Regions from separate parts of the Thauera sp. GDN1 genome, predicted to be linked through region 1. Evidence: predicted binding sites of a transcription regulator. Region 1 holds the regulator's gene; each other region holds the start of a gene.

Region 1 (4,074 bases):
TTGGCCAGCACGTACAGCGTCATCTGCACCGGGAGCATGCCGTCGTACAGCAGGCCGACCGAGCCGATGAAGCCGACCGCCGCGCCGAGCGCGGTGTAGGTGCCGATGCGGCCGAGGTTGTAGGCCAGATGCAGCGGCCATTGCGGCTTGCCGCCCGGCGTCTGCACCTGCATGGTGAGCGCGCCGACGATGCCGCCGCACATCGACACGCAGTGCGTGCCGCCGAGCAGGCCGATCAGGAAGACGGCGAAGTAACCGGTTTCGGGCATGGGGAGACGGGCCAAGGCCGCCGGGAACGCGAGGCCGCCATTTTACGCCGCAGCGCGCGGCGGGTGCGGCGAATCGCCGCGCCCCCAGCCATCCGGTCGCCGGCCCTGCGCCTCAGATCACCCGCGAGTAGCGCGCGCGCTCGCGGTCGGCGCGCAGGTAGCGGTCGAACACCATGGCGATGCCGCGCACCAGCAGGCGACCGCCCGGCTGCACGCTGATCCAGTCGCCGTCGATCTTCACCAGGCCGGCCTTCTCCATCTCGGCGAGGTCGGCGAGTTCGTCGGCGAAATACTCGCGGAAGTTGATCAGGTGCGCGATCTCGATCGACTGCATCGAGAGCTCGAAATGGCACATCAGGGCCTGGATGATCGCGCGCCGCAGCAGGTCGTCGGCAGTGAGCTCGATGCCGCGCAGCACCGGCAGTTCGTCGCGGTCGAGCGCGTCGTAGTACTCGTCCAGGGTCTTGACGTTCTGCGCATACACCGGGCCGATCTTGCCGATCGCCGACACGCCGAAGGCGAGCAGGTCGCACTCGGCCTGGGTGGAGTAGCCCTGGAAGTTGCGATGCAGCCGGCCCTGGCGCTGGGCGATGGTGAGCTCGTCGTCGGGCTTGGCGAAGTGGTCCATGCCGATATAGACGTAGCCGGCCTCGGTGAGGCGGCGGATGCCGAGCTGCAGAAGCTGCAGCTTGGTGTCGGCGGTGGGCATGTCGCCGCTGTTGATGCGGCGCTGCGGCTTGAACAGCCCGGGCAGGTGCGCGTAGCTGTAGAGCGAGATGCGGTCGGGCGAGATCTCCAGCACCTGCTCGAGCGTGCGGTTGAAGCTGATCACGTTCTGTTTGGGCAGGCCGTAGATCAGGTCCATGCTCACCGACTTGAAGCCGGTGGCGCGCGCGGCGTCGATCACGAGCTTGGTCTCGTCGAAGCTCTGGATGCGGTTGACCGCGGCCTGCACGTCCTCGGCGAAGTCCTGCACGCCGACGCTCATGCGGTTGAAGCCGAGATCGGCGAGCAGCTTGACGGTGTCGAAATCGACCTTGCGCGGATCGACCTCGATCGAATACTCGCCGTTGGGCACCAGCGTGAAGTGCTCGCGCACCGCGGCCATCAGCTCGCGCATCTCGTCGTGCGACAGGAAGGTCGGGGTGCCGCCACCGAGGTGGAGCTGGGTCACCTGCCGGCTGCCCTCGAGGCAGGCGGCCTGCATCGCGATCTCTTTCGCCAGGTATTTCAGATACTTGGCCGAGCGCCCGTGATCCTTGGTGATGATCTTGTTGCAGGCGCAGTAATAGCAGATCGTGTTACAAAACGGGATGTGGAAGTATAATGAGAGCGGTTTGCTCACGCCGCCCACGGCCCTTTTGGCGAGCCAGGACTTGAGCGCCTCGGCGTTGAAGGCCTCGACGAAGCGATCTGCCGTCGGGTAGGAGGTGTACCGCGGTCCGTTGATGTCGAATCTACGGATCAGTTGCGGATCGAAGATGAGTTCGTTCTGACTTTTCATGATCTTGCTGCTGCAGGGTGTGCCGAACAATGGCAGACCAGCGCAATTTTTTGGTTGACGTGGGTCAACGAGCTTGATCTGAAGATCCACTCGTGCCCGAATCGGTGTCTTTTGTCGGGGAAGCAGGATTATCGTGCAGATGAGGGCGACCGTGCCAATTACCGTGAATGGGCTCAAGACCGCCTGTTCGCAGTGCAACCTCGTCGAGCTGTGCCTGCCCTTCGGCATGTCGGACAGCGAGCTGAGCCGCCTCGATGAACTGGTGGGCGCGCGCCGCAAGGTCAAGCGCCAGCAGAACCTCTACCGCGCCGGCGACAGCTTCGAGGCGATCTACGCCATCCGTGCCGGCTCCTTCAAGACCGACGTGCTGCTCGAGGATGGGCGCGAGCAGGTCACCGGCTTCCAGATGACCGGCGAGATCCTCGGGCTGGACGGCATCAGCACCGAGACGCACAGCTGCAACGCGGTGGCGCTGGAAGACAGCGAGGTGTGCGTGATCGCCTACGACAAGCTCGAGCAGCTCTCGCACCAGATCGAGGGCCTGCAGCTGCAGTTCCACAAGGTGATGAGCCGCGAGATCGTGCGCGACCACGGCGTGATGATGCTGCTCGGCTCGATGCGCGCCGAGGAGCGCCTGGCTGCCTTCCTGCTGAACATGTCGCAGCGTTTCAACGCCCGCGGGTTCTCGTCGCAGGAGTTCAACCTGCGCATGACCCGGGAGGAGATCGGCTCCTACCTCGGGCTCAAGCTCGAGACCGTGTCGCGCGCCTTCTCGCGCTTCCAGGAAGACGGGCTGATCTCGGTGCAGCAGAAGCACGTCCTGCTGCTCGACCCGGCCGGACTCAAGCGCCTCATCCAGCACCAGCAGGGCGTGCGCTGACCGCCGCCCGCCGCCGGATTCAGGCGAGGAATCCGGCCAGATTCTTGGTGAGGGCGACCGACACGATCCAGCCATAGACCATCAGCGCGGTGACGAAGGCGGTGACGCGGATGCCCACCGTCGGCCCGCGCTTGAGCGCGACGGTGCCGAGCAGGATGTAGGCGAGCAGGCCGGCAACCTTGGCCGTCACCCAGTCGGCGGCGAACGGGTACTGCTGGATCATCACCGCGAGGGTGATGGCCGACAGCAGCAGCAGGCTGTCGACGACGTGCGGCAGCACCCGGGTCAGCCGGTGGCGCAGCAGCGGACTGCCGGTGATCATCCACAGCCCGCGTAGCAGGAAACCGGTCGCACTGAGGACGACACAGGTGACATGCAGATGTTTGATCGCGAAATACATCCCTTCTCCTTCCGATAGCCGGCCACAGAGCCGGAAACAGCCGGCAACGCACCGGCTGGACTAGAATTGCGACGCCTTACGGAGAGTCTTTCGATGCCCCCTCATTCCCAGCTCGACATCCCGTCCCTGCTGCACCGGATCCCGCTGTTCAGCGAACTGTCGGACGCGGACATCCAGCTCGTCGCACGCTACACGCGTGACCGCCACGTCGCCCGCGGCGAGGTGCTGTTCCAGCGCGGCGACCAGCCGCACGGCTTTTACTTCGTCGTCTCGGGCCAGGTCAAGCTCGCATTCTCGTCGGCGCAGGGAACCGAGAAGGTGGTGGAGATCATCGGCCCGATGCAGAGCTTCGGCGAGGCGGTGATGTTCATGAACCACCCCTACCCGGTTTTCGCCGAGGCCCTGACCGACACCGTGCTCGTGCATGTCGGCCAGCAGGTGGTGACCGACCTGATCGACCAGGACTCCACCTTCGCCCACAAGCTGCTGGCAGGCATGGCGATCCGCCTGCACGGTCTGATCCAGGACGTCGAGACCTATTCGCTGCGCTCGAGCATGCAGCGCGTGATCGGCTACCTGCTGCAGGTCGCCGACAGCGACACGCCCAGCGAGATCGCCCTGCCCACCAGCAAGCAGGTGATCGCGTCCCGGCTCAACCTGACGCCGGAAACCCTGTCGCGCATCTTCCACGACCTCAGCGAGGCCGGCCTGATCAGCGTCCATGGCAAGCGCATCACGCTGCACGATCCGCAGCGCCTGTCGCGCTACAACGCCTGAGACCACACCCGGCCTGCGATCCGCGACGCCGGTCCCTCAGTTCAGCACGCAGGGCACACCCGGCACGGCGACCTCGACCTGACGCCAGCCGAGCTCGCGCTCGGCGAGGTCGGCGAGCGCCGATGCCGCGGACGGCTCGCCATGCACGACGAAGGTGCGTCGCGGCGGATTCCTGAACCCACGCAGCCAGTTCAGCAAGGCGGGCTGGTCGGCATGCGCCGACAGGCCGCCGATGGTGTGGATG
Region 2 (4,074 bases), 1.7 Mb from region 1:
GCGCTGTCGACCGCCGCGCTCGAATCCGGCCTCACCGTGCTCGCCTCGATCGGCTCGACCGCGCCCTTCGTCGGCCTCTTCGGCACGGTGTGGGGCATCTACCACGCGCTGGTGAACATCAGCGTCTCGGGCATGGCCACGCTGGACAAGGTCGCCGGCCCGGTCGGCGAGGCGCTGATCATGACCGCCTTCGGCCTCTTCGTCGCCATTCCGGCGGTGCTCGCCTACAACGCGATCACCCGCGCGAACCGCCTCGAGCTCTCGGAGCTCGACGCCTTCGCCCACGACCTGCACGCCTGGTTCTCGACCGGTGCCCGCATCGCCGCGGTGACCCCGCGCACCGCCGGTCAGCACGAGGCCGCGCTCCGCGTCGCGCGCAGCAGCCCTGCCGGCAGCCACGGAGCGGCGTGATGGCCTTCGGCGGATTCAACCAGGGCGACGCGCGCCCCCTGCAGAGCGAGATCAACATGGTCCCGCTGATCGACGTCATGCTGGTGCTGCTGATCGTGTTCATGATCACCGCGCCGCTGCTGACGCATTCGGTCAAGATCGACCTGCCGCAGGCCTCGAGCAATCCCACCCAGGAAAAACCCGAGACGGTGTCGGTGTCGATCGACAGCGAGGGCCGCATCTACTGGAACGACGAGGGCGTGGATGCGGTGGCGCTGCCGGCCCGCCTGGCCGCAGCCGCGGCAAAGCTGCCGCAACCCGAGCTGCACCTGCGCGCGGATCGCAACACCCGCTACGAGACCATCGCCGACGTGATGTCCAAGGCGCGCACCGCCGGCATCGAGAAGATGGGCTTCGTGACCGTGCCCGAAACCACGCAGTGAGGCGCCGAGGCGCCTGACGAAAACGAAGAGGGCGCTGCAACGGTGCAGCGCCCTCTTCGTTCGTGACCCCGGCGCCGCTTGCCGGCGCCGCGGGCGGGTCAGTCCTGCCGGTTGCGCACGCGCACGATCACGTCGATCTCCTGCAGCATGGTGCCCTCCGGCAGGCGGGGCGTGCCGAGGATGCGCAACTCGTCGTCGGCCAGGTCGCGGACCTCGCCGGTGTCCATGTTGTAGAGATGGAAGTGGGGCGAGGTGGTGGAGTCGTACACGATGCGTTGCGGATCCACGAAGAGTTCGCGTACCAGATGCTTCTCGCTGAACAGGCGCAGCGTGTTGTAGACCGTCGCCCGCGACACGTCCGGCGAATGCTCGCGCACGTTGGCCCAGATCTGGTCGGCGGACAGGTGCACCGGTGCCGAAAACAGCACACGGGCGATCTCGATGCGCTGGTGGGTGACGGGCACGCCCGCACTGCGCAGACAGGCGATCGCATCGGCGGAGGAATAGGCTTTCATGGCAGTCGGCACGGCAGCAGGGGCATCGAACGTGGGATTCATCTGGTCCATGTCCGAATGCTGGACCCGGTCCAGCCCCGACGTCAATAGACTTTCGTCGCAGTGCATGCCACGGCACGCGCCACCGGACGGCGGCGCATGCGCGTGGTATCCCCCGAAAGCGCTTACTTGAAGGGTTCAGGACGCGGGGTGTCGTTGCTGGACGGCGGCAGGTGCGGCATTGCGATCTGCGGCAGTTCGCCGGTCAGCGTCTTCAGGAAGGCGACGATGCTGCCTATCTCGTCCTTGCTGTAGGTGCGGCCGAGTTGCAGGCGCCCCATGATGTCCACCGCTTCCTCGAGCGTCTTCGCCTCGCCGTCGTGGAAGTACGGATAGCTCAGCTCGACGTTGCGCAGCGTCGGCACCTTGAAGTTGAAGCGGTCGGCATCGACGCCGGTCACCGCAGAGCGGCCTTCGGCGGGCGAGCTGCTCTTGTACGGCTCGACCACGCCCATGCGCTGGAAGGAGGTACCGCCGGCCGCCGGGCCATTGTGGCAGGCCACGCAGCCGCTCTCCTTGAACAGGGTGTAGCCGGCGAGCTCCTTCTCGGTCAGCACCTTGTCGTCGCCCTTCAACCACTTGTCGAAGCGCGCGTTGGGCGTGACCAGGGTCTTCTCGAACTCGGCGATCGAGTCGGTGATCATGTCGATGTCGATCTTGTCCTTGCCATAGACCGCCTTGAACTCGGCGACGTAGCCCGGGATCGACTGCAGGATGCCGACCGCCAGGGTGTGCGGCATGTTCATCTCGACGCCGGCCTGGATCGGGCCGCCGGCCTGCTCCTTGAGGTCGGCCGCCCGGCCGTCCCAGAACTGGGCGATCGCGAGGCTGGAGTTGAACACCGTCGGCGAATTCACCGGGCCGGCCTTCCAGCCGTGGCCGATGGAGGTCTTCAGGTTGTCGGTGCCGCCCATCGACAGGTTGTGGCAGCTGTTGCAGGAAATGATCCCCGACATCGACAGGCGCGGCTCGAACCACAGCTTCTTGCCCAGTTCGACCTTGCCCGGATCGGACACCTGCGCCGCCTCGATCGGCTGAATCGGCTCATCACGCACCGTGGCCGCCCACGCACTTCCGGCAACGGCCAGTGCAACCGCGACACCCAGCACCTTCATCTTCGTCATGACGCTTCTCCTTGCTTGCTCAGCGAAATATGTTCAGCGGCCTGGCGGTCCTGTGTGCCGCGGCAGGCCTTGTATTTCTCCTCGCCTCCGGCATGAATTAGACGTCGTCTAAAGGCGGTAAATATTGACCAAGGTCAACGTTTACCACTATCCAGGCTGAACCAAGCCGAGGCATCGCAGTCTCCTGTCGGGCGCCCGAGTCGATTGCATGCTGCATTCCGATACAACGCCGCCGCGGCCGAAGCCGCTATTCTTGAGTCCGCAGATCAATCGGCGCTGCCGCCCGGGCAGCAGCCACCAGGAAGCTCATGAACACCACCCCTCCCCCGCGCAGACCGGCGCGCCCGAACTGGGGCCGGCGCAGTCTGCTGATCCTCGTTCCCGCCCTGCTCGCCGGCGGCTGGTATGCCTGGCCAAAGCTTTTCGGCAGCCGCGACCCGAACGGCGGCTATCAGTTCTCCGCCGTGCAGCGCGGCGACGTCGAGGACGTGGTCACCGCGACCGGCACACTGCAGCCGCGCGACTACGTCGATGTCGGCGCCCAGGTCTCCGGGCAGCTGCGCAAGATCCACGTCGAGGTCGGCGACACGGTGAAGGCCGGCGACCTGCTCGCCGACATCGACCCCACCGTTTACCTGGCCCGCGTCGATGCCTCGCGCGCGCAACTGAAGAACCTGCGCGCCCAGCTCAAGGATCGCGAGGCCCAGCTCACGCTGGCGCAGATCCAGTTGCGCCGCCAGCGCGCGCTGATGGCCGAGGACGCCACCACCAAGGAGAGCCTGCAGACGGCCGAGGCCTCGGCGCAGTCCGCCGACGCCCAGCTCGACGCCCTGCGCGCGCAGATCGAGCAGATCGAATCCACCCTGCGTGCCGACGAGGCCAACCTGCAGTACGCGCGCATCCTGTCGCCGATGACCGGCACCGTGGTGTCGATCACCGCGCGCCAGGGCCAGACCCTGAACACCAACCAGCAGGCGCCGGTGGTGATGCGCATCGCCGACCTGACGACGATGACGGTGCAGACCCAGGTCTCGGAGGCCGACGTCAGCCGCCTGAAGCTCGGCATGGACGCCTACTTCACCACCCTGGGCGGCAACGGCAAGCGCTGGGAGGGCCGGCTGGAGAAGATCGAACCCACGCCGACGGTGACCAACAACGTGGTGCTCTACAACGCGCTCTTCGACGTGCCCAATCCGGACGGCCGGCTGATGACGCAGATGACCGCGCAGGTGTTCTTCATCGTTGCCCAGGCGCAGGACGTGCTGCTGGTGCCGATGGCCGCGCTCGCCCAGGGTGCGCAACGCACGCCGCAGTCGGCTGCCCCGGCGACGGCGGGGAGCGCTGGCGGCAGCGGCACAGGCGCGAGCCGCGGCACGGGCCAGGGTGGCCAGGGCCGCGGCTCGGGCGCGGCAGCAGGCGGGGCAACGCGCCAGGGCACGGTGAAGGTGGACGACGGCCGCGGAGGCGTGGAGGAGCGCAAGGTCGAGCTCGGCGTCTCCAATCGCGTCCAGGCCCAGGTGCTGTCGGGCCTGGCAGAAGGCGAGCGTGTGGTCTCCGGCCTGG
Region 3 (4,074 bases), 1.7 Mb from region 1:
GGCACGGGACCGGACGGCAAGGAGATGTCGGGCTGGATGCGCATGACCGTCTGTCTTCGGAAGCAGTACGGCACCTGGCGGGTCGTGCATGAGCACTTCTCCGCCCCGTTCGATCCGCAGAGCGACAAGGCGCTGTGGCTGGAGCCCTGACACCCTCCAACCAGACAGGAAAGGAGAGACCATGCACAAGAACACGATCTGCCTCTGGTTCGACAGGGATGCCGAGGAGGCTGCCCGCTTCTACGCCGCGACCTTTCCCGACAGCGGCGTGACGGCCGTCCATCGCGCACCCGCCGATTACCCGTCCGGCAAGGCCGGTGACGTGCTGACGGTGCTGTTCACGGTCGCGGGCATTCCCTGCCTGGGGCTCAACGGTGGCCCGGCGTTCCCGCACACCGAGGCCTTTTCGTTCCAGATCGCGACCGACGACCAGGACGAGACCGACCGCTACTGGAACGCGATCGTCGGCAACGGCGGTGCAGAGAGCGCCTGCGGCTGGTGCAAGGACAGGTGGGGCGTTTCCTGGCAGATTACTCCGCGCGTGCTGACCGAGGCGCTGGCGGCAGGCGGCGAGGAGGCCAGGCGCGCCTTCGAGGCCATGATGACGATGCGCAAGATCGACGTCGCCGCCATCGAGGTGGCGCGGCGGGGCTGAGCGCGGTGGTCGGTTCGAACCGCATCGAGGTCGACTACATGCGCATTCCGCTGAAGCACGCGTGTTCCTGCCGGCCGTGCCGATGATGCTGGTCGAGAAAGCGCTGGATTCATGTCGGGGAACCGGCCTGGCTGCTGCCGGTGCCTGCCGAGCTTGTCCCCAGTCGATGGGGACAGAGGTGTGGGAGAGCTTGTGGATAAGTTCGCCAACCCCTTGCGGGACTGGCCGATTCGGCAGTTGCCCAATATTTGAGCGATGCCCCGTTCTTCAAGGGGTATGCGGCTCGATGGCGAACTTGCTTGCCTTCGAGCCCCGGAACGCTCAGCTCCCGTTTCGCCACGGCAGGGGCGGCGCCACGAGTCGCGGCGCCTGGCCATCGCCGACCGTTCCGAATCGTGGGGCGCCCTGTTCCCAATCGGCCTGCGCCTGCGCGATGCCGGCCTTGTCGAAACCGACGAAGTTCCACCACATCAACACCGGCTGCTCGAACGGCTGGCCGCCCAGGAGCAGGGCACGGGAGCCTGCGCTCAGCGCGATGTGCAGTTCGCGCCGTCCCCTTCCGAGGTAGGCGAGCTCGTCGGCAAGGATGGTCTCTCCGTCGATCATCGCATCGCCTACGAGCGGCATCAGCCCGTACTCGAAATCCGCATCAAGGGTGAGCGTGAGCTCGCTCGCCTCGTCGCAGGCGATGTCGATGCCGACCAGCGGGGAATGCACGCGCGCTGGCGAGGCCCGCTGGCCGTGGCGACCGGCGAGCAGGGTCAGCTCGGCGCCGCCTTCGCGCCATTGGGGAAGCTCGGGGTAGTGGTGGAAGGCGGGTTCGCAATCCTTGTGCTCCGGGGGCAGGGCGATCCAGAGCTGCGCTGCGTGAAGCCGCTCGCCGTCGCGCAGCGAGTCCTCGGCATGGGCGATGCCATGTCCGGCGGTCATCAGGTTGACCTGGCCAGGGCGGATGATCTGCTGGTTGCCGAGGCTGTCGCGATGCAGGACCTCGCCCTCGATCAGCCAGGTGAAGGTCTGCAGGCCGATGTGCGGATGCGCGCCGACATGCATGCCCTTGCCGGGCTCGAATTGCACCGGGCCGGCATGGTCGAGGAAGCACCAGGCCCCGATCGTCCGCTGCTGGCGGTTCGGGAGGGTACGGCGGACGAGCATGCCGTCGCCCAGGTCGGCGCTGCGGGGCTGGATGCGTACGGGTGGAGTCATGATCGATGTCCTCGAGAGACGTTCTGGCGCGGGGGGCTGAGGGAATTCTAGTCGCCGAAGTCTGGCGGCCCCGCGATTCCGCTGCAGCGCTTGCGGCCGATTGATTCGCTTCAATTAGATAATTATCAATAGATGATGCTCGTCGGCGGACTAGGATGAAACCGGGATTCAAGCGGTCGGAGGGCTAAATGGATACCACGCGAAGCGGATGGCGCAAGGTGCTTGGTGGCGTGCTGATGGTGGCGGCGAGCACGCTTGCCGTCGCGGCGGTCGAGCCGGGGGCTACAGGTGTTGCGCCGATGCCTGCAGGCAAGGCAGCGTCGAAGAGCACCGCAGATCACAGCCGGTTCAAGGAGTTGCAGGGGCCGTTCAAGACCGGGGAGGACGTGACGAGGGCGTGTCTGTCCTGTCACACCGAGGCGGCGCGCCAGGTGATGGCGACGCGGCACTGGACGTGGGAATACGTGAACCCCGATACCGGTCAGAAGCTCGGCAAGAAGACCATGCTCAACGGCTTCTGCATCGGTGACCGTTCGAACGAAGCCTTCTGCCAGTCCTGTCACATCGGCTATGGCTGGAAGGATGCAAGCTTCGACTTCACTGCCGAGGACAAGGTCGACTGCCTCGCCTGTCACAACACCGGCGACTATCGCAAGCTCGCCGGCCTCGCCGGTCATCCGCCGTACCAGCGCATGGAGTTTCCGGCCAAGTCCGGAAAGTTCGTCGAGGCCACCGACCTCGCAAAGGTGGCGCAGAGCGTCGGCGCGACCTCGCGCCGCACCTGCGGCACCTGCCATTACTTCGGCGGTGGGGGCGACGGCGTCAAGCACGGCGACCTCGATACCTCGCTCAACAAGCCCAGCCGTGAACTCGATGTCCACATGGCGGCCGAGGGGCTCAACTTCACCTGCGCGACCTGCCACAAGACCGATCAGCACAAGGTCGCGGGCAGCCGGATCAGCATGACCGGCGCCGATCCGCATGGCGCGATCGTTCGCGGCGAGAAGACCGATCGTAATCCGGCGACGTGCCAGGCCTGCCATGGCGACCGGCCGCACGAGGGTGGTGCAGGACATGCGGCGCGCCTGAACGATCACGCCCGCACGCTGGCCTGCCAGACCTGCCACATCCCCGAGTTCGCGCGCGGTGGCGTGCCGACCAAGATGGGCTGGGACTGGTCGACCGCGGGCAAGCTGACCCCCGAGGGCAAGCCTTTCCAGCTCAAGGACGAGCATGACCACGTGATCTACGACAGCAAGAAGGGTGACTTCACGCTCGGCCAGAACGTCCGACCCGACTACGTGTGGTTCAACGGCAAGGTGACCTACACCCAGCCGGATACGAAGATCGACCCGAGCACGCGTGTCGCCATCAACACCTTCCACGGCACGCCGGGCGCAGCGGATTCGCGCATCTGGCCGGTCAAGACCTTCCACGGCAAGCAGCCCTACGACACCGAGCACCTGACCCTGCTGGTGCCGCACACTGCGACGCCTGACGAGACTGCCTTCTGGTACAACTTCGACTGGGCGAAGGCGCTCAAGACGGGGGCCGAGGCGACCGGTACGCCATACAGCGGCAAGTTCGGCTTCGTGCCGACCTCGATGCTTTGGCCGATCACCCATATGGTGGCACCCAAGGAAAAGGCGCTCGGCTGCATGCAATGCCACGCCGACGACGGCCGCCTGGCTGGTGTGCCGGGCGTGTGGATGCCCGGACGTGACCGCAACGAACTGCTCGACCGCATGGGTTTCGGCCTGGCCGGGCTGATGCTGCTGGGTGTGATCGGGCACGGCGGCATGCGATTCCTCATGCGCAACAAGCGCAAGCACGGCGGGGAGCACTGACATGAGCGAGCGTATCTATCTCTTTACACGCTTCGAGCGCTTCTGGCATTGGGCGCAGGCGGCGCTGATCATCACGCTGCTGTTCACCGGTTTCGCCATCCATGGCAGCCATTCGCTGATCGGCTTCCGCAAGGCGGTCGAAGTGCACGAGATCGCGGCCTGGTTGCTGATCGGGCTGTGGATCCTGGCGATCTTCTGGCACTTCACGACCGGCGCATGGAGGCACTACATTCCGACCGCTCAGAACATCGACCGCATGGTGCGTTACTACGCCTACGGCATCTTCGTCGGTGCGCCGCACCCCTACAAGGTCACCCTCGAGCGCAAGCACAACCCGCTGCAGCGCTTGGCCTACCTAGGGGTGAA

Evidence for each region. The regulator FNR, encoded in region 1, switches genes on or off when oxygen is low (the NO sensors DNR and NnrR bind a similar motif). The targets are predictions, from matches to a motif close to TTGANCTAGNTCAA.
Region 2: the regulator FNR is predicted to act here: its motif matches at 2,636-2,649, upstream of CKCBHOJB_RS04130 (cytochrome-c peroxidase).
Region 3: the regulator FNR is predicted to act here: its motif matches at 1,962-1,975, upstream of CKCBHOJB_RS06120 (tetrathionate reductase family octaheme c-type cytochrome).

The regions. Positions count from the first base shown of each region.
Region 1 is NZ_CP097870.1:3,095,442-3,099,515, forward strand. It holds gene CKCBHOJB_RS14210 (sulfite exporter TauE/SafE family protein) at 1-269, opposite strand, end outside; gene hemN (oxygen-independent coproporphyrinogen III oxidase) at 382-1,773, opposite strand; gene fnr (fumarate/nitrate reduction transcriptional regulator Fnr) at 1,913-2,653, shown strand; gene CKCBHOJB_RS14225 (SirB2 family protein) at 2,673-3,053, opposite strand; gene CKCBHOJB_RS14230 (Crp/Fnr family transcriptional regulator) at 3,147-3,830, shown strand; gene CKCBHOJB_RS14235 (MBL fold metallo-hydrolase) at 3,867-4,074, opposite strand, start outside.
Region 2 is NZ_CP097870.1:915,021-919,094, reverse strand. It holds gene CKCBHOJB_RS04145 (MotA/TolQ/ExbB proton channel family protein) at 1-411, shown strand, start outside; gene CKCBHOJB_RS04140 (biopolymer transporter ExbD) at 411-833, shown strand; gene CKCBHOJB_RS04135 (Fur family transcriptional regulator) at 932-1,348, opposite strand; gene CKCBHOJB_RS04130 (cytochrome-c peroxidase) at 1,513-2,511, opposite strand; gene CKCBHOJB_RS04125 (efflux RND transporter periplasmic adaptor subunit) at 2,820-4,074, shown strand, end outside.
Region 3 is NZ_CP097870.1:1,348,620-1,352,693, forward strand. It holds gene CKCBHOJB_RS06105 (nuclear transport factor 2 family protein) at 1-150, shown strand, start outside; gene CKCBHOJB_RS06110 (VOC family protein) at 182-655, shown strand; gene CKCBHOJB_RS06115 (pirin family protein) at 977-1,861, opposite strand; gene CKCBHOJB_RS06120 (tetrathionate reductase family octaheme c-type cytochrome) at 2,050-3,708, shown strand; gene CKCBHOJB_RS06125 (cytochrome b/b6 domain-containing protein) at 3,710-4,074, shown strand, end outside.